Regions from separate parts of the Aliidiomarina minuta genome, predicted to be linked through region 1. Evidence: predicted binding sites of a transcription regulator. Region 1 holds the regulator's gene; each other region holds the start of a gene.

The links. The regulator sigma-54, encoded in region 1, starts transcription at its own class of promoters, with help from an activator protein. The targets are predictions, from matches to a motif close to GTTGGCACGNNNNTNGNNT.
Region 2: the regulator sigma-54 is predicted to act here: its motif matches at 1,464-1,482, upstream of flgA (flagellar basal body P-ring formation chaperone FlgA).
Region 3: the regulator sigma-54 is predicted to act here: its motif matches at 2,665-2,683, upstream of flgF (flagellar basal-body rod protein FlgF).

What each region holds. Positions count from the first base shown of each region.
Region 1 is NZ_PIPL01000001.1:1,679,571-1,687,006, reverse strand. Features, by position in the region: gene tldD (metalloprotease TldD) at 1-708, shown strand, start outside; gene yjgA (ribosome biogenesis factor YjgA) at 719-1,243, opposite strand; gene pmbA (metalloprotease PmbA) at 1,409-2,752, shown strand; gene CWE09_RS08135 (HPr family phosphocarrier protein) at 2,758-3,033, opposite strand; gene rapZ (RNase adapter RapZ) at 3,030-3,878, opposite strand; gene ptsN (PTS IIA-like nitrogen regulatory protein PtsN) at 3,869-4,333, opposite strand; gene hpf (ribosome hibernation promoting factor) at 4,337-4,624, opposite strand; gene CWE09_RS08115 (RNA polymerase factor sigma-54) at 4,650-6,107, opposite strand; gene lptB (LPS export ABC transporter ATP-binding protein) at 6,117-6,842, opposite strand; gene lptA (lipopolysaccharide transport periplasmic protein LptA) at 6,829-7,377, opposite strand; gene lptC (LPS export ABC transporter periplasmic protein LptC) at 7,337-7,436, opposite strand, start outside.
Region 2 is NZ_PIPL01000001.1:1,405,777-1,413,212, forward strand. Features, by position in the region: gene CWE09_RS06740 (CheR family methyltransferase) at 1-420, opposite strand, end outside; gene CWE09_RS06745 (chemotaxis protein CheV) at 457-1,413, opposite strand; gene flgA (flagellar basal body P-ring formation chaperone FlgA) at 1,604-2,320, shown strand; gene flgM (flagellar biosynthesis anti-sigma factor FlgM) at 2,384-2,707, shown strand; gene CWE09_RS06760 (flagella synthesis protein FlgN) at 2,710-3,135, shown strand; gene CWE09_RS06765 (LPP20 family lipoprotein) at 3,217-3,675, opposite strand; gene CWE09_RS06770 (flagellar assembly protein T N-terminal domain-containing protein) at 3,773-4,954, shown strand; gene CWE09_RS06775 (3'-5' exonuclease) at 5,045-5,680, opposite strand; gene CWE09_RS06780 (DUF294 nucleotidyltransferase-like domain-containing protein) at 5,680-7,436, opposite strand, start outside.
Region 3 is NZ_PIPL01000001.1:1,397,416-1,404,851, reverse strand. Features, by position in the region: gene flgB (flagellar basal body rod protein FlgB) at 1-63, shown strand, start outside; gene flgC (flagellar basal body rod protein FlgC) at 66-515, shown strand; gene flgD (flagellar hook assembly protein FlgD) at 531-1,241, shown strand; gene flgE (flagellar hook protein FlgE) at 1,262-2,584, shown strand; gene flgF (flagellar basal-body rod protein FlgF) at 2,732-3,475, shown strand; gene flgG (flagellar basal-body rod protein FlgG) at 3,500-4,288, shown strand; gene flgH (flagellar basal body L-ring protein FlgH) at 4,315-4,998, shown strand; gene CWE09_RS06700 (flagellar basal body P-ring protein FlgI) at 5,269-6,390, shown strand; gene flgJ (flagellar assembly peptidoglycan hydrolase FlgJ) at 6,403-7,389, shown strand; gene flgK (flagellar hook-associated protein FlgK) at 7,420-7,436, shown strand, end outside.

The DNA.
Region 1 (7,436 bases):
AAAATGCCTGTTGTCCTGGGTGCCGGTTGGCCAGGTGTGCTGTTGCATGAAGCTGTGGGGCACGGTCTTGAAGGTGATTTTAACCGTAAGGGCTCATCCGCTTTTGCCGGAAAAATTGGCGAGCAGGTAGCAGCAAAAGGCTGCACTATAGTAGATGACGGTACCTTAGCGAACCGCCGTGGGTCGCTCAGTGTGGACGATGAAGGCACGCCCAGTCAGCACAATGTGCTTATTGAAGATGGGCGTCTGGTTGGCTACATGCAGGATAAAATGAATGCCCGGCTGATGGGTATGCAGCCGACGGGCAATGGCCGTCGCGAGTCCTTTGCGCACTTGCCTATGCCGCGTATGACAAATACTTATATGCTGGGTGGTAATCATCAGCCGGAAGAAATTATCGCGTCAGTAAAACGAGGTATTTATGCGCCGCATTTTGCTGGTGGCCAGGTGGATATTACTTCTGGCAAGTTTGTATTCTCGGCATCTGAAGCTTATTTAATTGAAGATGGCAAAATTACCCGACCGTTAAAAGGCGCTACCCTGATTGGTAATGGCCCCGACTCCATGCGGCAGGTTTCTATGATAGGCAATGACCTGGCCCTGGATGAAGGTGTTGGTGTTTGTGGTAAAGACGGGCAGAGTCTGCCAGTGGGTGTTGGCCAACCGACATTGAAGCTGGATGCAATGACGGTGGGCGGAACGGCTTAACCCGATGCATTCAGGATTCTGAACTTTCCCGTAAATATTTAAAAAGCTGACGGGAAGCGGCTGGAGGTTTTTCTTGCGCCGCTTCTTTTTCTGCCTGACGTACTAGCTGACGCATTTTCTGGCGCTCTGCTGCCGGATATTCGAGAATAAATGCCTGAATAGCGTCGTCGCCTTCGGCTAAAATACGGTCCCGCCATTTCTCTAACGCGTGAAAACGGGCATTTTCCTGCTCGCCGCTGCGTTGCAGTCCACCCAGAGCCTGCTTTATGGCGTCGCTATCGCGATTGCGCATGAGTTTGCCAATTAACTGCAACTGACGGCGATAACCTTCGCGGGTGTTACGAATTTTACGGGCTAGCTTAATAGCGTCCATCAGCTCGTCGTCGATTGGCATTTTTTGTAATGCGCCGCTACTAATTTCAACTAACTGAGTGCCTAAAGCCTGCAGTTCATTCATTTCCCGTTTCAGCTGACTTTTATTAGGGCGTTCAACAAGTGGAACTGATGGGTTGCGGGTATGCTTTGAATCGCGCATATTCAGGCCTCATGGCAATACATTATTAAAGTCGTAGTTTAACAGAGAAAAGCATAGGGTCAGATCTGATTTTTGTCATTTTTGCTGAAAATCAGATCTGCTCCCACGCTTTTTGATATGCTTGAACTTATTGTTAAGTGATTTTAGTCGCAGGAGGTTGGCCGCGTGAGTGCACAGCAGCAACAATTACAGCAGGATATGACAAAAGCCCGTGATGCGGTTTCAGAAGCCTTAGCTTATGCCAGTAAGTTAGGGGCAAGCTCAGCGGAGTGTGCACTAACTCACAGCCGGGGTCTTACCGTCGACAGCCGTCTCGGCGAAGTAGAAACAGTGGAGTTCAATCAGGACGGCAGTCTGGGTATAACGGTTTATCGTGGCCAGTGTAAGGGCGCAGCAGCGACCGCCGATTTAACCCCTGAGGCGGTGCGCGCAGCGGTAACTAAAGCTAATGAAATCGCTCGTTATACTTCAGAAGATCCTTTTGCGGGTCTTGCTGATGCCAGTTTAATGGCTACGGAATACCCGGATCTTGAGCTTTACTTTGATGCCTCGATGGAGCCTGAATATGCCGCTGAGCAGGCACAACGCTGCGAACGGGCAGCGCTAAGCGATGAGCGTATTATTAATTCTGATGGTGCCAATTACAGTAGCCATGCGGGTTTTCGCGTATACGGCAATAGCCATGGTTTCCTGGGTAATTACATGAGCTCAAGACAAAGCCTGAGCTGCGTGCTTATTGGCAAGCAGGGCGATACTATGGAGCGCGACTACGCCTATACGCTGGCGCGTAATCCCTCCTTGCTGGAGTCGGCAGAAGAGGTGGCCCGCCAGGCGGTGGAAAATACCGTATCGCGTTTAGGCGCCCGCAGTCTGGGGACCTGTCAGGTACCGGTTATTTTTCAGAACGACGTAGCAAATGGTTTATTTGGTCATCTGGTAGCGGCTATTAGTGGTGGCAGTCTGTACCGTAAATCGAGCTTTTTACTGGATAGCCTGAACACTCAGGTATTACCAGAATGGCTGAGCATAACTGAAGATCCACATGTGAAAGGAGGCCTGGCAAGCAGTCCCTTTGATCATGAAGGGGTAGCTACTCAGGCGCGGGATATTATTGACCGGGGTCAATTGAATACTTATCTGTTAACCAGCTATGCAGCCCGTAAGATGAATATGCAGGTTACGGGTCATGCAGGCGGTATCCATAACTGGTTACCCACGTATCAGGATTATAATCTGGATGCTTTATGTAAAAAGATGGGTACTGGCTTGTTAGTAACCGAATTAATGGGGCAGGGTGTAAATATTGTAACCGGTGACTACAGCCGGGGCGCTGCGGGATTCTGGGTTGAAAATGGTGAAATTCAGTATCCGGTATCGGAAATAACCATAGCGGGAAATCTCAAAGATATGTTTGCGAACATGGTGGCTATGTCTAATGATATTGATAAACGGCATGGTGTACAGGCTGGTTCAGTATTGATTGAACAGATGAAAGTGGCGGGTAATTAAAAAAATTACTCTTCTTCTTCGAAGCGCGCCTGGATAAGACCTTCAATGGCGTCCAGCGCTGCTTCGGCGTCTTCACCCCGGGCGTTAACAATGATCGTCTTACCCTGCTGGCTGGCCAGCAACATAAGCGCCATTACGCTATTGGCATTTACTTCCTGAGAACCCTGCGAAATAGTGACATCAGCCGAAAACTGATTGGCGAGCTGGACTAATTTAGTGGCTGCGCGGGCGTGCAGACCTAATTTATTACGAATCATAACTTCGCGGCTTATTTCGCTCATTTCTTGCCTAGTTCCCGATGTTTAACCTGAACCTCAGCGTGCTGAGTGCGGAAATATTCACCCAACTGCTCAGCGATGTAGACCGAACGGTGTTGGCCACCGGTGCAGCCAATACCTACGGTAAGGTAACTGCGATTACTGCGTTGGAAGTAGGGTAGCCAGGTGGAAAGGAAGTTTTCGACCTGATAAACAAACTTTGTAACCAGGGGCTGATGGGCGAGAAACCGTTGCACCGGTTCATCCAGGCCTGTATAGGGTTTAAGTTCAGGCTCCCAATGCGGATTCGGCAATATGCGAGCGTCAAAAACAGTGTCTAAAGTTGTCGGCAGGCCATGCTTAAAACCGAATGACATAAAGACCAGAATCAGTTTATTCATTTTACGGCCCAGCACCCGCTCACTAACCTGCTCACTCAGTTCATGCACACTGTAAGCGCTGCTGTCGATACGCCAGGTGGCTCGCTCGGCTAAAGGCTCAAGCATCTGGTATTCCAGCTTGATGGCATCGAGTAGCGGCAGGGAACCTTGTGATAAAGGGTGTAGACGACGGGTTTCACCAAAACGCCGTAAAATCACTTCATCGCTTGCATCAATAAATAAAATATCAGCTTTCAGTTTCGCCGGCAGGAAGTCCAGAGTTTCGACTAAGTCTTCTTCTCCAGAGGGCAGGTTGCGCACATCAATGCTCACGGCGATGGATTCGTAGTTATCCATGACGGCATGCACAAGGGTGGGCAACAGGCTTATAGGCAAATTATCAACGCAGTAAAAACCAAGGTCTTCAAGCACCCGCAGTGCTATGGTTTTACCAGAACCAGAACGGCCGCTGACAATAATTAGCTGCATACACTGTCGTCCTGAACAAAAAGGTCATAAAGTTCATCGTCGTTACCCGCTTTGCGCAGAGCACGGCAGCATTCTTTATTATTTAATTTACGCGCTACTTCCGACAAAGTACGCAAGTGCGCTTCAGGCTCATTTTCAGGTACCAGCAAGGCAAATATAATGTCTACTGGCTGTTTATCAATAGCATCGAAGTCCACTGGCGACTGCATGGTCAATAATACCGCCACCGGTTTACTGGCCTTTTCCAAACGGCCATGGGGAATCGCTATGCCCAGACCTATTCCAGTGCTGCCAAGTCGTTCTCGCTGCACCAGACTGTCAAAGACATCGTTACGGGTTACTCCAGCTAGCTTAGGTGCGGCTAGTTGGCTGATTGCTTCCAGAAGCTTCTTTTTGCTGGAGTCCTGAACTGCACAACGGGTGCAGTCCAGGCTTAGTATTTCACGAAGTTGCATAGGTTAGTGACGTTTCAGTTTTTCTTTATGTTTAACTACCTGTCGATCTAACTTGTTGATCAAGCCGTCGATAGCAGCATACATATCTTCATGTTCGGAAGTGGCAAAAACTTCACCACCGCTCAGGTGAACGGTAGCTTCCGCTTTTTGCGTGATTTTTTCAACATTTAGTATCACATGAACGTTAGTTATATGATCAAAGTGGCGCTCTAGCTTGGCGAACTTAGTATCTACGTATTCACGTAGGGGCTCAGTAATTTCAACGTGATGACCAGTAAGATTTATTTGCATATACATCGTCCTTCTGTTGCCGTCGTTAAAGTAGGCTTTTACGTTGATTGGAAGGGGGAATATGTAGTGACTCCCGGTATTTCGCAATCGTACGTCTTGCCACTTGGATGCCCTGTTCAGCCATGAGTTCAGCGATTTTGCTGTCGCTCAACGGCTTGGCCGGGGTCTCTGCCGCAACCAGCTTCCGGATAATAGCGCGGATAGCGGTTGATGAACACTCACCACCGTTCTCGGTGCTTACATGACTGGAAAAGAAATACTTAAGCTCAAATATACCCCTTGGAGTGTGCATGAATTTCTGCGTGGTAACCCGTGATACCGTCGACTCGTGCATGTCGATAGCTTCGGCAATGTCATTCAGCACCATAGGTTTCATAGACTCTTCACCATGCTCAAAAAATGCCTGCTGACGTTGCACGATAGCGCTGGTTACTTTAAGCAAGGTTTCATTGCGGCTCTCTATGCTTTTTATAAACCAACGGGCGTCCTGCATATGGTGTTTAATGTATTCCGAATCTTCACTGCGTTTTGCTTGTCCGCTTAACGCTGCATACTCCGCATTTACCTGTAGCTTCGGAACTGAGTCCGGATTAAGCTCTACTGCCCAGCGGCCATTGTGCTTAACCACTGAAACATCGGGAATAACATATTCCGATTCCCGCTGTACTACTGTTTCGCCGGGCCGCGGATGCAGTTGATGGAGCAAGCGCATAACTTCACGCAACTGATCTTCTTTAAGCTTAGTCTTTCTCGCTAAAGTCCGATAGTCGCGGGCAGCTAATAAGTCTAAGTAATCACTGATAATAGCTTTAGTTTCTTGCAGCAAAGGAGTATCTGCCGGCTTTTGGCTGAGCTGTATTAATAAGCACTCACTAACGGTGCGTGCTGCAACACCAACAGGGTCGAAACGTTGTACACGTTTTAATACCATACAGACTTCAGCATCGCTGACTTCGGGAAACTCGCCGTTTACTGCTTGTTGAATATCTTCCAGAGTTTGCGTCAGATACCCGGCTTCATCTACCGCATCAATAATGGCCCGGCCAATGGCTTCGTCTTCTTCGCTAAAATGTGACAATTCCATTTGCCAGGTCAGGTAATCATGCAGGCTTTCGCTGGTCTCGCCCTGATAGGTAAAGTCTTCCCCTGTGGCGCTGCCTTTCGTTGGTGCAGTGCTGGCAGAGTAAACATCGTCCCAGCTGGAGTCAGTCGGTAAATCCTGCGGAATATCCTGTTGGGCGACGGCTTCCCCGGTTTCCATGCTGTCATTGTCTTTTGCGCTGCTTTCGAATTCCTGTAGCGATACGTCATCTGCGCTGCTGTCGTCCTCACTACTGACTTCGAGTAACGGATTGTTATCCAAAGCGTCCTGAATTTCCTGTTGCAGATCCAGCGATGAAAGCTGCAACAGGCGAATCGCCTGTTGCAGTTGCGGAGTCATGGTCAGCTGCTGACCAAGTTTAAGTTGTAAACTCTGCTTCATAATCGCTTCTTATAAAGAAAACTGGTCGCCCAGATAAACATCTTTAACCTGCTGATTTGCTAAAATTTGTTGTGCGCTGCCTGAGGCAATCAAGGTTCCCTGACTGACAATGTAGGCGCGTTCACATACAGATAGAGTCTCCCTTACATTGTGGTCAGTAATCAAGACTCCAATGCCCCGTTCTTTTAATTGCTGGATGATTTTCTTGATATCAAGGACAGAAATAGGGTCGACACCGGCAAAAGGTTCATCTAAAAGTATAAATTTCGGTTCAGCCGCGAGTGCTCTGGCAATCTCGACACGTCGGCGTTCACCACCGGAAAGGCTCATACCCAGGCTGTTTACAATGTGACCAATACTGAATTCGGCAAGCAGCTTTTCAAGTTCTTCCTCGCGTTGTGCAGCATTTAGTTCTTTGCGTGTTTCCAGAATAGCCATGATGTTGTCACGTACGGAGAGCTTACGGAACACCGAGGATTCCTGAGGCAGGTAACCGATGCCTAAGCGGGCTCGGGCGTGCATGGGTAATAAAGTAAGATCTTCGTCATCCAGTGTAATGCGGCCCTTATCATTATTGACCAGGCCAACAATCATATAAAAGGTGGTGGTTTTGCCAGCACCATTAGGACCCAACAGCCCGATAATCTGGCCCGCTTCAACTTCCAGGCTGACGTCTTTTACGACCTGCTTTTTTTTATAACTTTTGGCCAGGTGTTCAATTTTAAGGGTTGCCATTATTCTCGTTTTCCGACTGGTTGCGTGTACGTGGCTGGAAAATGGTGGTAACGCGATCTTCACCATCATCAGAACGTTGCGCGGTTACGCGCTGGTCGTTGACATAATAAGTAATCTGGCTGGCACGCACTAAGTTACCGAGCTGGCGTAATTCCGCATTGCCCCTGAGGGTGAGTATACCTGTACCCGAATCATAACGGATTTCATTTGCCTGGGCCTCTACAGTGACACCCTCTTCAACATCTTGCTGATAACGGGCAGGGGAGCCGGTGGCCACAAATATCTCACCGTCACCTAATTCGTCAGCCGTGCTTTCTACTTCCAGGCGTTCAGCGTTGATCAATAGCGACCCCTGCGCAATAACTACATTATCCTGGTACAGCAGTCGGTTTGCCCGTGAATCAATTTCCTGATAATCAGCATTGACCTGTATCGGCTGCTCAAAATCGCGCTCAAAGTTGTTAGCAAACGCCGGAGCGACTATTAGCAGAGCGCTACTGATTATCGCGCTTAGGGTAATAGATAGTTTTAACATGTTCAGTTAACTCCAGTTGTTGTGCATTGAGGTCGACTTGCAGGCCCTGGCCATGCACT
Region 2 (7,436 bases), 270 kb from region 1:
TCCACGGCTTAACGCCCCGGGGTTCTTTTGTTTAAATTCAATCAGGCTCATGGCAATAGAATATGCCTCCTGACCACTAGAGGAGGCCGAGGACCAAATCTTCAGAGGTCTCGTCAACTTCGCAAATTCGGGGAAGATTCGGGTTTTCAGCAGTTCAAACGGATAGACATCCCGGAACCACAGGGTTTCATTCGTAGTCATGGCATCCAGTACCGCACTACGTAGCGCTCGCTCACTGATAGCCATTGAGCGACGCACAAGCTCAGATAAGGTATCTATGTGAAAGCGGTTCATCAAAGGACCTAAGCGGCTTTTCACCAGATACATCTTATTCTCACCCAGTACTATCCCACACTGGTGTTCAAGGAACTGCCGGAATTGGTTGTATTCTGCTATATCCAGATCGCGATCAGAAGCCAATTCAAAGTCACCTTTATATTTTATATTTATCTGAAATCATTCCAGTTGAGCTTTAGCTGCCGGCTCATCCGTTATCAGCCATTTATGCACCGCACTGGCCAGTTCGTCCGGGTGGAATTTGGCGATGAAATCATCCGCCCCCACCTTTTTCACCATCGCCTGGTTAAAAACACCGCTCAACGATGTATGCAGAATAACATGCATATTCTTTAAATCAGGATTTGCCTTAACCTCTGCGGTTAAGGTGTAGCCGTCCATCTCCGGCATTTCAATGTCAGAGACCATTAAAGGTACCTGAGTTGAAATATCACCACCCACTTCTTCAGCTTTAGCTTTCAGCCAGTCGAGGGCTTCGCGACCATTTTTTACCAATTCAATAGTGACGCCGACGGAATTCAGTGCACGCTTAACCTGATTACGGGCTACAGTTGAGTCATCTGCCACCAGGATAGTCATCTCTTCCAGACTGCGTCCTTCTTTGCTCTGTTCGCGCACCGCTTCACTGACTTCAGCATTAATCGGGGTAATTTCGTCGAGAATTTTTTCAACATCCAGAATTTCGACTAATTCGTCTTCAATTTCAGTCACTGCTGTCAGGTAACTGTAACGACCTGCACCTTTAGGAGGTGGCAACACCGCTTCCCAGTTGATGTTAACAATGCGCTCAACACCTTCCACCAGAAAGCCCTGCACCGAGCGATTGTATTCAGCAATAATAATAAACCTATTTTTAATATCCTCGATAGGACGACCGCCGGTTGCCAGGCTCAGGTCAATAACCGAAACCGCCTGACCACGAATATGAGCGACCCCGCGCACAAAAGAATTACGTCGTGGCATAGCGGTTAACCGCGGACACTGCAGCACTTCACGGACTTTAAATACATTTATGCCAAAACGTTGGCGCCCATGTAAGCGAAACAGCAGCAACTCAAGACGGTTTTGTCCCACCAATTGAGTGCGTTGGTTCACTGAATCGAGAATACCTGCCATATTTTACCCCGTTATGTGTTGCTACCGTTATAATGTCAATGCAGTGCCTTTAAGGCACAAGGTTTGCATGAACATCAGCATATACGTCGAAACCTTGACATTATGTACCGTAGTTATACCTTTTTTTGCTGCGTCCGCCTAGTCAACATCAGACGAAAGCTATAAAAAAGCCTGGAGACCAACTCAGCTTATGAATACTATTTTGATCCTGCGCACGGGCACTGCCGCACTTTTATCCAGTTTGCTTTTAACGCTGCCAGCTATAGCCGCCAACAATACTATTTACCAGCCAGAACGCATTGCTGAACTTGCTGAAGAGTTCGTTATCAACCAGCTTGCTTACGCATCTGACGATGACCGTATTGAAGTCAGTGCCAGTACGCTGGACCCCCGTATGGGAGCCCGCCAGTGCCAACAGCCATTGGACATCGAACTGGCTAATAACGCCGGTCTTGAGCGCCAGACTACCGTTATGATTGCCTGCCATGACCGTGACAACTGGCGTTTATATATTCCAGTCCGTATTCAGCACATGCGTGCTGTTGTTGTCTCAGCACGTCAGCTTTCTCCTGGTCAGGTTATCGGCAGCAGTGACTTAAAGATTAACTACATTGATATAAATCAGTTGCGGGATGCTGCGTACACCGATACAGAAACCTTAATTGGATCTCAGGTCAAACGCCGCGTCGGCGCAAACCAGGCCATACAAGAGCGTCATACGTGCTTTGTCTGTCGCGGACAGGATGTTACAATAATATCCGGCAACGATGGGCTGCAAATACGTGCCTCTGGTGTCGCACGTAGCGACGGCCTGCTGGGTGACCGCATAACAGTGCGTAATAGCCGTTCGAATAAAGACGTTCAGGGTGTGGTTTCAGGCACTAACGAAGTTCGTGTAGGATTTTAATTAAAGTATTATCCCTCGTGGTCGATACTCTAAGCGTAGGTTAAATTTTAAGGGGCAAATATCATGGCTATTAACAACGTAAATTCAGGCCTTACCAATAATCAGGTAACGTCTAAACAAATGGATCAACAGCAATCACGTAGCACCCAGAGTCAACCGACTGTACAGGCGCCGCGTCAGGATGCTGTATCCTTAACTCCGCAAGCGCAGCAGTTAAGTTCATTACAGGCCCGTGCCGAAAACAACTCAGGTGTCGATGAGCAAAAAGTCGAGCGTATAAAGCAGGCTTTAGCTAATGGTGACTACTCTATTAATGCAGAGCGCCTGGCCGCTAACATTGCTCACTTCGAAGCTGATATGTTCGGTAGCGGAGAACAGGACCTTTAAATATGGTCGCCATGCTGGGTGAACTACTCGATCAACAGGCCGACCAGTTACAGCAGTTGATAGATTTACAAGCAGCGGAAAAAGAAGCTTTGATCAAGCGCGATGCCCCTGTGCTTGATCAAATAACGGAAGACAAAGAAAAAATACTCAATACCATCCAGCAGGTTGATAAGTCTATCGCCGAACACCCGCAACATGACGCTATCAATCACCAGCCTGAATTACTTGAAAAACGAACCGCTATCCAGCAGTTGATGGACAAATGTCAGCTCAATAATGAGGTCAACGGACAAGTTGTACGCATGACCTTAGGTCGCATCCAGGATCTTAAACAAACGCTTCAGGCGACCCAGAGCGGCACTACTATTACCTATACCGATAAAGGTAAAACCTACAGCGGACCTTCCGGAAAAAGCATTAAAGCCTGAGACAGGCATTCTCCTGTATAAGACGAGAACAAGAAAAAGGGCCTGAAGGCCCTTTTTCTTGTTCCGTTATTACCCAACCGTTTAGTAATACATTATTTTTTGTACCCGGGTTGGTCGAGCGGTTGACACATACAACTGATGCACCTGCTCAAAATCCAGTTTAAGCTCGGTTGCATAATACTCGTCACCTACCGGGTAACTGCGAACCACCTCGGCTCCGCGGATTAAACCACTGACCTGTGTACGGAAACTATCGCTTTGCAGCATCATGTCCTGCACCCGCGTTTCACCATTCAGTTGCACGCCCTGAACCTGCTCAACTAATTCCCGATAAGCTTCTAAACGTGAGGCTCGCATGGCCTGTAAGACCCGTTCCTGCTCACTGGCACCGCGCTGCAAAGCCACCGGAGCATAACCGACCGCAGTAAGTTTCGGAAATTCATCCGGTTGCACCGTGCCATATTCGACATGCCGTTCCATTACACTGCTACAGGCTGTGGTTAAAAACAAACCGCCCGCCAACATCAAATAACGCATCATATCCCGACTCCTGTATCTGGTAAAAATTTCTTTATACCCTGTGATTATGCTATCGGCACAGATTCTGCATAGTTGAGACAAATCTTAAGAGGAATTGATGATGCGTACATTTTTTCCAGTATGGCTCAGCGCTGTTTTCCTAAGCGCCCTAATCAGCCTGCCGGTGAGTGCTGAATGGTATGAGAGCAAAGGCTGGGCTCCCATTATAAATAACAACGTGGATCAGGCAAGGGCCAGGGCTGTAGAAAGCGCCCTGCGGCAAAGCCTGGATTTTGCCGGAGGCTCGGTACACAGCGTAGAAGAAGTTGTCGATGGTGTGCTTACCGGCCAGCATATGCAATGGCAGACTCAGGGTTCCATTGAACATGCAGAACTAGTCCGGGAACGAGTCAACGGCCAGCGCATTGAAGTCACCCTGCGTGCCAACATACGGCAAAATCAGGATCAGTGTGCGGCAGCAAATTTCCGCAAAGGCCTGGTAGTCGTTCCTTTTGAGCTCAAACAAAGCGAACAGGCTCGCTATGGCGATGTCTGGGAGCTAGGCAACGCCACGTCACAACGTTTTTCACGCATGATTGGTCAACACAGTGGGCAATTTACGCTGGAGCATTCCGGCGGCCGTAAAATTGGTTTTAGCGAGATGCTGCAGCAGGACACTCCTCACCAGCTGGGCCAGTTTGCACGCCGTGTTGCACTGGAAAATGACAGCCAGTATGTGATTGCAGGCGTCTTTGACGATATCAGTACCGAACCCCGCGGCAACACCAACTGGACCTTCTGGAGCCAACCGAAAGAAAACCGCAACCTGGGTTTCACTATGTACTTGTTTGACGGTGCCAGTGGCGAACTCATTACCCGCGCCGGTATTCAGGAGTATCAGCACTGGGAGTTTGATTACAATGAAAAAGTCGACGTACATAGTCAGCGCTTCTGGCGCAGCGAGTATGGCGTAGTACTGGCACAGCGCTTACAGGATATAGTGCATGGGCTTGATGACAAGCTGCGTTGCCAACCTCTGAAGGGACGTGTGGTTGATGTCAGCAACGAAAACATCCACATTAACTTAGGCACACGCAACGGCGTTGAATCCGGTCAGGAACTGAGTTTGTATCACCGCGGCAATTTCTTTGACAGCCAGGGCAATTACCGCGAGCAATGGGTGGTTAGCCCTTACCAGCTTGAAGTCACGGATGCGCAACTGCGCTCAGCTACCACCCGGGTTAAAGGTGGGGAGACCGGCACTAATATCCAGCAACACGACCGCGTCGTTATCCGCTAGGTGGAGAATAACGAGAATAACGGGGGTCAGAGCTAAAATTCACCACTTTAAAGTGGTGAATTTTAGCTCTGACCCCGTTTTTTAACCACTCTATTTAGCCAGTTGCAAGAGCTGGGCGGCGCTGGTTTTTTGGCTTCCTGTGGCCTGATAAACCTGCGCCAGGAAAAGTTCAGCACAGGCTACGGCGTCACTTAATGCATGATGTTGTTTGGTTTTTACCAGATCATAGCGCTCCCGACAGGCGGCCAGGGTTAACTCCCCTTTTTCCAGCCAGTCCTTTTGCCGTTGCAGTCGGCGCTGCTCAAATTTCAGGGTGTCAAAGACTGCCAGCGGGTTCGCCTTGATTCCATATTCGGCAAAAGACTTTTGTAAAAACTGCCAGTCAAAAGGAGCATGATGGGCCACCAGAATGGCGCCTTCCAGTTGCCTGGCCAGGCGTTTTAAAATACGCTCCAGCGGCTCCCCAGCTGCTATGTCTTTACTGGACAATTGATGAATGACCGCACTCTGGCTCAACAGGGTTGTGCTCTTAACAACACCATAGTCGGCCTCAAACAAACGAATCCGAGGTGGCTTCAGGGGCACCCAGCCAGCGGCCAGGATGGCATCGTTCGTAGGATCCAGGCCATTAGTTTCCAGATCCAGCGCTAGCCAGGGCACCTGCTGCCAGTCCTGCCGTAATAACTGCCAGCGTTGCCATTTATCCCGTATCAAACCAACCTTCACTACATACCTCTTCCGACTTTAAAAGCAATTCCCTGCTGTGCATCTTTAATGATGCGAAAAGCGGCTTTAAGCTGACGGCGCTCAAGGGTACTTAAAGTTTCCGGATCCACAGCATTGACCGGCTCAGTGGTGCCGCTGATACGCAACTGGTGAGTTAACCTCAATTGGGTCAGAAACTGCCAGGCCTCAAGCAGATTCTGATTGTCAGAGGCACTCAGCAAACGACTGTCACGCAAGGCCAGTAAACGAGCTGGCGTTGCTGGCATAGTCAGACCTTCCATAAGGCTATAAAGGCGTACAATGTCGTTGACTATAGCCACGCCCTGTTTTTTGATATCAATATAATCACCGCCCTCTTCACTGGTCGTGCGCAAACGATTAAACAAACCCAGCGGCACATTCAACTCACCAATATGACGACCTATGTTACCCAGAAAAATATCCTGCTGGGCAATTTTGGCGACACCTTCTCTGTGTTTACGATACAGCGGCGTATTCCCGGCTATCAGGCGACTATCGAAAAAAATCATACTATGCAGAATGGCGTCAGGCGTGGGTGACTTAATCCATTTTAAAAACTGCTCGCGCCACTCCAGCGAGGTTCTGCGCCACTTTTCATTCATCGCCATAACGTCGCCTGGACATAAACGAATGCCGCACTCGGCCAGACCGGTACAGACAAACTCGGCCATGCCCGCAAAATACTCGCGTTGAGTGGTATTAATATTATCGCTCAGTAACAGTCCGTTATCCTGATCAGAGCTCAGAGTCTGGTCTTCTCTGGCCTGCGAGCCAAACGCCATCCAGGCATAAGCGGTAGGCGCCGAGCCGTGCTCTTCCTCATACAAACGTATCAGTTTACGGGTCATGCCATCAGTAAGTGAAGCCAGTAACCGCCCAACCATACCGATATCTTTCACCCGCTTCGCAAAGGTGCGCAGATAATCAGGCACTTTCTGCGCTTCTTCAATAAGCGCTTGCCGGTCTTTCGCTTTAAACAGCGCGTTCATCAGGAACACGGGCTCACTGCGTTGTTGTTGCATCAGGTCGGTCGTGGTGATCATACCCACCGGCGTATCGTTATCATCGAGTACCGGCAAGTGATGAATATTCGCATGATTCATAATGGTGAGTGCATCAAACAGACTTTGCCGTGCATAAACAAATTCCGGCATTTGCGTCATCACAGCAGCCACCGAGACATCATACGACACTCCCTTGGCAACCACCCGATTGCGCAGATCCCGATCCGTTAAAATACCCCGCAACTGACCTTCATCGACGACCAACAGACTGGACACCTTACTAGCTGACATTTTTTCCGCCGCCTGCTGAATACTGGTATCACTGCCAATGGAAATAAGTTCACGGGCTATTACCTGACCTATGTCGCGCTCCGTCCAGTCCGGGGCGTCACCCTCGCTACGCTGCTCTGTCAGTAACCGCTGCTCCTGTGCCTGCATAAAGTAACGTTCAAATGACTTCGAGTAGCGCCGCAAATAATTGAAAGTTGCTTCGTCCCAGCTATACAGAATGCCATCGGCCAGCGCATCCAGTTTATTGCTGATAGTGCGCCCGGTCAGTAGCGATGGGAAACCAAACAAATCCCCAGTCTCCAGTCGCTCCAGATGTTTGCCTCTTTTATCGATGAGATCAAAGGTTCCCGAGCGCACAAGATACAGCGCCGGGTGACCCTCTCGTAGTATCTGTTGCTGATTTTGCTGACTGACATACACCGCTTCTGCGTGATCCAGCG
Region 3 (7,436 bases), 280 kb from region 1:
AGTCTGACATTTTTGACCAGCCGTATCCAAGGTATGCAAAAAGCCCTGAGTGGAGGACGCTAACAATGAGTTTGTATAATGTATTTGATGTCGCGGGTAGCGCTATGAGCGCGCAGAACATGCGCCTTAACGTAACCGCAAGTAATCTGGCGAATGCAAACTCTGTGAGCAGCTCGGCAGGTGAAACCTATCGCGCCCGGCATCCGGTATTTGCCGCTCATATGCAGGAGGCAATGTCTGGCCGCCCCGGTCGTGAAAGCCTGTTGCGTCAGGACAGCTCTGTTGGTGTCAGAGTTCAGGGTATTGTTGAAGATCAAAAGCCTCTGGTGGTGGAGTATTCACCGAATCACCCGATGGCCGACGACGAAGGCTATATTTACAAGCCGAATGTGAATGTAATGGAAGAGATGGCCAATATGATGTCGGCGTCTCGTAATTACCAGACCAATGTTCAGGTGGCAGATGCAACTAAGCAACTGTTAACCCGTACATTGCGTATGGGACAACAGGGCTAGATGAGGTAATAACTCATGACGGATAAAGTAAACAACAGCTCGCTCTTAGACGACCTTTACTGGAAGCCAGAAGAAAGCGCTAAGGCTGCAAGCAAAGACGATGCCCGCTTAGGTCAGGAGGACTTTTTCAAATTGCTGACCCAGCAGCTCAGCATGCAGGATCCGACGAAGCCCGTTGAAAATGATCAGATGATTGCTCAGATGACCAATTTCACGATGGCGGAAGGTATTACTGGTTTATCTGAACAGTTTGAAAAGTTCTCTGCCAGTATGACGTCCAATCAGGCATTACAAGCGTCAAGTTTGATCGGCCGGCAAGTACTGATTCCATCAGATACCGGTTACTTTAACGGTAGTAAGCCAGTAGAGGGCATGGTTGCTCTGGACCAGTCAGCGCAGAACGTTACCTTACGGGTTGAGAATGAAAGCGGACAGGTAGTGCGCACTGTGGACATGGGAACCTTGCCTCCAGGTCAGCATAAATTCAGCTGGGACGGACTTGGTGCAGACGGTGAGCCTTTGCCTGCAGGAGATTACAAAATCACTGCTAATGGTCGTGTCGGTGGCGCTAATGAAGATCTGGTCGCCCTGACTTACGCAAATGTTGAAAGTGTCAGCACAGGCGGACAACGCGGTATCGTTCTGAACCTGGAATCAATTGGTCGCATCGATTTTAAAGATGTTATTCAAATAACTAACGGCGGCGGCGGAAGCAGCGGCAGCTAAAACATGGAATGAGGTGACTTATGTCATACTTTATAGCGCTAAGCGGTTTGTCTGCATCACAACGTGATCTGGACACCAGTTCGAACAATATTGCTAACGTAAACACATCTGGTTTTAAAGGCTCTCGGGCTGAGTTTGCTGACGTGTATGCGACTTCAGTTTTCACCAACAGCCGTACTAAAGTGGGCGATGGTGTGCAGACTCAACGAGTTGCTCAACAGTTCAGTCAGGGGACTTTAGAATTCACTGAAAATTCACTGGATATGGCGATTAAAGGCAATGGTTTCTTTGTTACCGCGCCAGAGCCAGGTTCACAGGATTTTAGTTTCACCCGTGCCGGCGCATTTAAGATGGATCGTAATAACTTCATCGTTGATAATTCGGGCAGTAATTTACTGGCCTACCCGGTGAATGAAGAAACAGGCCAAAACTCGTCAACGGCGTTAAGTACTACCGGGCCAGTTGAAATTCCTTCTACTGCCGGGGCACCAACGCCAACTGGTAATATTTATCAGTCGGTGAATCTGGATTCGAGATCACCAGAAATTGTGACTGGTGCGGGTCTGGACTTTAATCCGGATGATCCTGCGACTTATACGGATTCAACCTCGGCGACTGTGTATGACTCGCTGGGTGAGTCGCATACCGTTACCACTTATTATGCACGCCGTGGTGATGGTGAATGGGATGTGTATAAAACAGTTGATGGGCAAACCGTGAATTTTGATACCACGGGTGGTGTAGTCGGCGAGCCGGCTGCTGATGGTTCAACAGGTGTACGCATTGAGTTTGATGCCAGTGGTAATCCGACGGGCCCACTGACAGCCGACGGCACTTTCCCTGCGGGCCAGTTCGTTTTTACGCCGCCGAATGGTGCTGAAGATCTTGATTTGACGTTCAACTTCCGTAGCCTGGGTGGCAGTGATCGGCCGACTCAGTTCGCGTCCGCTTTTGAGCTGACCGCGCTGGAACAGGATGGTACTACCGTAGGTCGCTTGACTGGTGTTGATGTCGATGAGAGTGGTTTGATTGCAGCTTCTTATTCCAACGGTGATACTAAGTTCCTGGGTCGTGTAGCTATTGTCAGCTTTAACAACGAACAGGGTTTGAGTCAGGCTGGCGGTACTAAATGGAAGCAAAGCATTGATTCTGGTGAACCTATTACCGGTGTTGCGGGTTCCGGTACTTTCGGTGGCATAGAGTCATCGGCGCTGGAAAACTCGAATGTGAACCTGACGGAAGAGCTGGTTGACATCATAGTTGCTCAGCGTAACTACCAGGCGAACTCCCGTTCTCTGGAAGTGAACAGCACACTGCAGCAGACCATTCTACAGATACGTTAAAACCGTCTGTAGTGCTTTAGAAAAGCGGCTTCGGCCGCTTTTTTTGTGCATGTAGATATTAAATTCGTTTCTTCCTTAATACTGGCACACTCCCTGCATTACCCTCTATAGAATTAGTTTTATTCGTTACCAAAGCTGAGGCTGACAATGGATAACATGCTTTATATCGCCATGAGTGGCGCTAAAGAAGACCTGAATGGTGTGGCAATGCGGGCTAATAACCTGGCAAATGCCAATACCACTGCGTTTAAGGCAGATTTGGCCCAGGCCCGCTCTATGCAGGCTTATGGCGAAGGTATGCCGAGCCGGGTGTTCTCTTTAACTGAACGTCCGGGGCAAAATTTTGCCGAGGGGGCAATTAAAACCACCGGGCGTGACCTCGACGTTGCCGTTATTGGCCAGGGCTGGATTTCAGTACTGGATGATAATGGCGAAGAGGCCATGACCCGTAATGGTAATTTGCAGGTTACTCAGGCAGGTATGTTACAGACTTCAAGCGGTCAGCCTGTGATGGGTGAAGCAGGACCTGTTTTTGTTCCTGTGCCTTTGACTAACTTGACGATTGGGCAGGACGGTACTATCTCAGTGCAACCTCAGGGAGCACCGACTCAGGTAATGGAAGAGATTGACCGTATAGCTTTGGTGAATCCGCCGAATGGCGAAATTGAAAAAGGCACTGACGGTTTATTTCGCCGCAAAGATGGCGAACCGCCATTCATGGATTTTGCAGTGCGCCTGGAAGTAGGGGCACTGGAAGGTAGTAACGTGAACCCGATTGAAGAAATGACGCAAATGATCAGCTTGCAACGTAATTACGAGCTGAGTGTGAAGATGATGAAGACTGCTGAAGATAATGATCAGCGCTCTGAACAGCTTTTAAGAATATTCTGATTTTAGTCTGAGTGGAGGTGGATCATGCATCCAGCACTATGGATAAGTAAAACGGGTTTGGACGCACAGCAACGTGATATCGCTGTGACGTCAAACAATCTGGCGAACGCCAGTACAGTCGGCTTTAAGAAAAGTCGTGCGATTTTCGAAGATTTACTCTACCAGAACATTAACCAGCCGGGTGGTCAGTCAACCCAGGACACTGAACTCCCTTCAGGTTTGATGCTGGGGGCAGGCAGTAAAGTGGTTGCCACGCAGAAGAACTTCTCGCAGGGCAATATGATGACTACTGACAACTCGCTGGATGTTTCTATTCAGGGGCCTGGTTTTTTTGAAATTCTGATGCCTGACGGGACCTTATCGTATACCCGTAACGGCCAGTTCACTTTGAATAACCAGGGTGAGATGGTCACTCCAGGCGCAGGGCGTCCTTTACAACCGGGTATTGTGATTCCGGATGATGCGCAGTCAGTGACTATCGCACAGGACGGTGAAGTCTCGGTTAAACTAGCCGGCGAAGCGGATAACCAGGTGGTGGGTCAGATTAACCTGGCTAACTTTATTAACCCGGCCGGTCTCGAGCCTGTTGGTGAAAACCTGTATCGCGAAACCGCATCCAGCGGTCAGCCGCAGAATAATGTTCCTGGTTTGGACGGAATGGGCTCGCTGATACAGGGCTCTTTGGAAACGTCCAACGTGAATGTGACCGAAGAACTGGTCAATATGATTGAAAGCCAGCGTGTTTATGAGATGAACTCGAAAGTGATTTCATCGGTTGATCAGATGCTTGGTTTTGCTGTTCAGCAACTATAACGGTTAAAGAATACATAGGTGAAATTATGGCTAATTTAAAATGGGTTATCAGTATTGCGGCACTGGCATTGAGCGCCTGTGCCTCGGTGCCGGAACCAACCCCCATGCCGGACGACCCTTATTATGCGCCGGTTATGCCAGAAGAACAGGTCGAGCCAGCGGTTCCTAACGGGTCTCTGTTTCGTGGCCAGAACGTGAACGGGCTTTACTCTGATATTAAAGCCCGGGATCTGGGCGATATTATTACCGTTCGTTTGCAGGAACAGACCACAGCATCGAAATCAGCCAGTACTGGTATTTCACGTAATTCGAACGTTGATCTGCCAACGCCAACCCTGTTTGGCCGTGATGTAACGGTAGCCGGCAATCCGTTGTCCGCTCAGCTCAATGGTGGCACTGATTTTAACGGTGACAGCTCGGCTGATCAAAGCAACCAGTTAACTGGCGATATTACAGTGGCTGTTATCCGGGTTTTGCCGAACGGCAACCTGATCGTGCGCGGCGAAAAATGGCTGACACTCAATAATGGTCAGGAATACGTACGTTTGACGGGCATTATCCGGCCGCAGGACGTGACTTCTGATAATTCCATTGCGTCTAACCGAGTTGCCAATGCGCGTATTGAATACTCAGGTACCGGCAGCCTGGCCAATGCCCAACGAGAAGGCTGGTTAACCCGCTTCTTCAACGGCCCTATCTGGCCCTTCTAAAAGCGGATAAAATTGGGGGCAGAGCTAAAATTCACCACTTTTACAAAAGCCTTATGTGGTTACACATAGGGCTTTTTTTGTGTCTGACGTTAGTTTTATATATTTGATTTTAAAATGAAAAGTAGGTGGTTAATTTTAGCCCTGACCCCATTCTGTGTGGTGTTTCAAGAGAAAAATGTGGTGAATTTTAGCTCTGACCCCGTATTTGATAAAGGTGGCACGGATCGTGAAAGGGTTACTGCAGTAGATTGAGGTGAGTGGGGAATGGTTATGTGGTTTAAACAACAAAAATTCTGGAGTGTGGTAAGCCTGGCAGCTTTGCTGGTGTTTAGTTCTACTGCGTCCAAAGTGGCGGAAGCCCAGCGTATTAAGGACGTGGCCCAGGTCTCCGGGGTGCGTTCTAACCAGTTAATGGGCTATGGCCTGGTGGTAGGTTTGCCGGGCACGGGTGAGCGAACGCCTTTTACCGACCAGACTTTCCGCACCATGCTGGGGAACTTCGGCATAAACTTGCCGGAAAACCAGCGCCCACAAATTAACAACGTTGCCGCTGTTGCCGTACATGCTGATTTGCCCGCATTTTCTAAGCCAGGCCAACAGATTGATGTCACGGTTTCATCCGTAGGTGACGCAGACAGCTTAGTCGGTGGCACTTTATTGCAGACTTACCTGAAAGGCGCGGACGGCGAAGTGTACGCGGTGGCCCAGGGGAATATGGTGGTTGGTGGATTAGGCGCGCAGGGAGCGGACGGTTCCAGCATTGTTATCAATACACCTACGGTTGGCCGCATTCCAAACGGCGCTATGGTTGAGCGCGAAGTAGACACAGGTTTTGCGCAGAGCGAACACATTACTTTTAACCTCAACCGTCCTGATTTCACTACAGCAAAACGCATGGCGGAAGCTATTAACAACATGGTAGGCCCAGGCAGTGCAACGCCAATGGACGCTGCTTCAGTACGCGTAATAGCGCCGCAGGATATCAGTCAGCGGGTAAGTTACCTGTCGACACTGGAAAATATTCAGATTACTCAGGGCGAAGCCGCGGCACGCATTGTAATCAACAGCCGCACGGGCACCATAGTGGTTGGCAATAACGTACGTCTGCACCGCGCTGCCGTGGCTCACGGCAATATGCAGGTTAGCATCATGGAGAACTGGCAGGTAACACAACCCGGTGCTTTCGCTGATGGTGAGACGGTGGTAACACCGCAAACCACTATTGATATTCAGCAGGACGATGCCCGCATGTTCATGTTTGATCCGGGCGTTTCTCTGAACGATTTGATTACGGCTATTAATCAGATAGGCGCGGCTCCGAGCGACATCATTGCGGTACTGGAAGCTTTAAAGCAAGCCGGTGCTATCGATGGCGAACTGGTTGTTATTTAAGGAACGACTGAGATGATGATGGATACCCATTCAAACAGCATGCTGGATCAGGCCCGCAATCAGTCGGTCTATGATCTGCAAAGCCTGGACAGTTTGCGTCAGGGCGGCCATAACAACGATGAAAAAGCGTTGCGGGCTGCGGCGGAACAGTTTGAAGCCATCTTTATGGGCATGATGCTGAAAAGTATGCGTCAGGCGAATGCGGTATTTGAAGAAGATAACCCGATGAACAGCCGTTATACGGAGTTTTACCGGGACATGCACGATAACCAGATGACCAGCGATATATCCAGCCAGGGGACTTTAGGCCTGGCTGACCTCATGGTTCAGCAACTGAGCCCAACAGGCACTGACGATTTCACTCCGGCTGAGTTGTTACCACCGAGTCGTGTGGCAACGTCTTCGAAGACGGTTCCGTACGAGGATGCGACAGAAGTTGCCGCTGCGGCAAAAGGTCCTTCTAAGGCTCGTGTCGATAATCTGGTTATGAATGATCAGGCCGAGGCCTGGCAACCAGGCAACCCAATGGAGTTCCTGCAGGCGCTGGCGCCTTACGCCAAGCAGGTAGCAGAAGATTCAGGTATTGCGGCAGAGTCTGTACTGGCGCAAGCGGCTCTTGAAACCGGCTGGGGCCGTCATGTTATCCCTAACGGCAAGGGTGGTTCCAGTAACAACCTGTTCAATATTAAAGCGGATAATCGCTGGGACGGTGATCGTGCTGAAGCAAATACCACCGAGTATTATGACGGCAAACCGCAACGTGAAGATGCCTTCTTCCGCAGTTACAGCAGTGTCGGCGACAGTTTCCGTGATTATGTCGACTTTTTAAATAATAACCCTCGTTATGAGCAGGCATTGGAAGTAGGAAAAGACGCGGGTCGTTTTGTTGAAGAACTACAGAATGCTGGATATGCAACGGATCCAGCTTATGCGCGAAAACTTCAAACCATCATGAATAGCGATGCGATGCAAAAAGTGCGCGAGAAATTTGGCTTTTAGCCGATATAAGCTCTTGAGAGGAGAGTGAAGATGTCATTTGATCTATT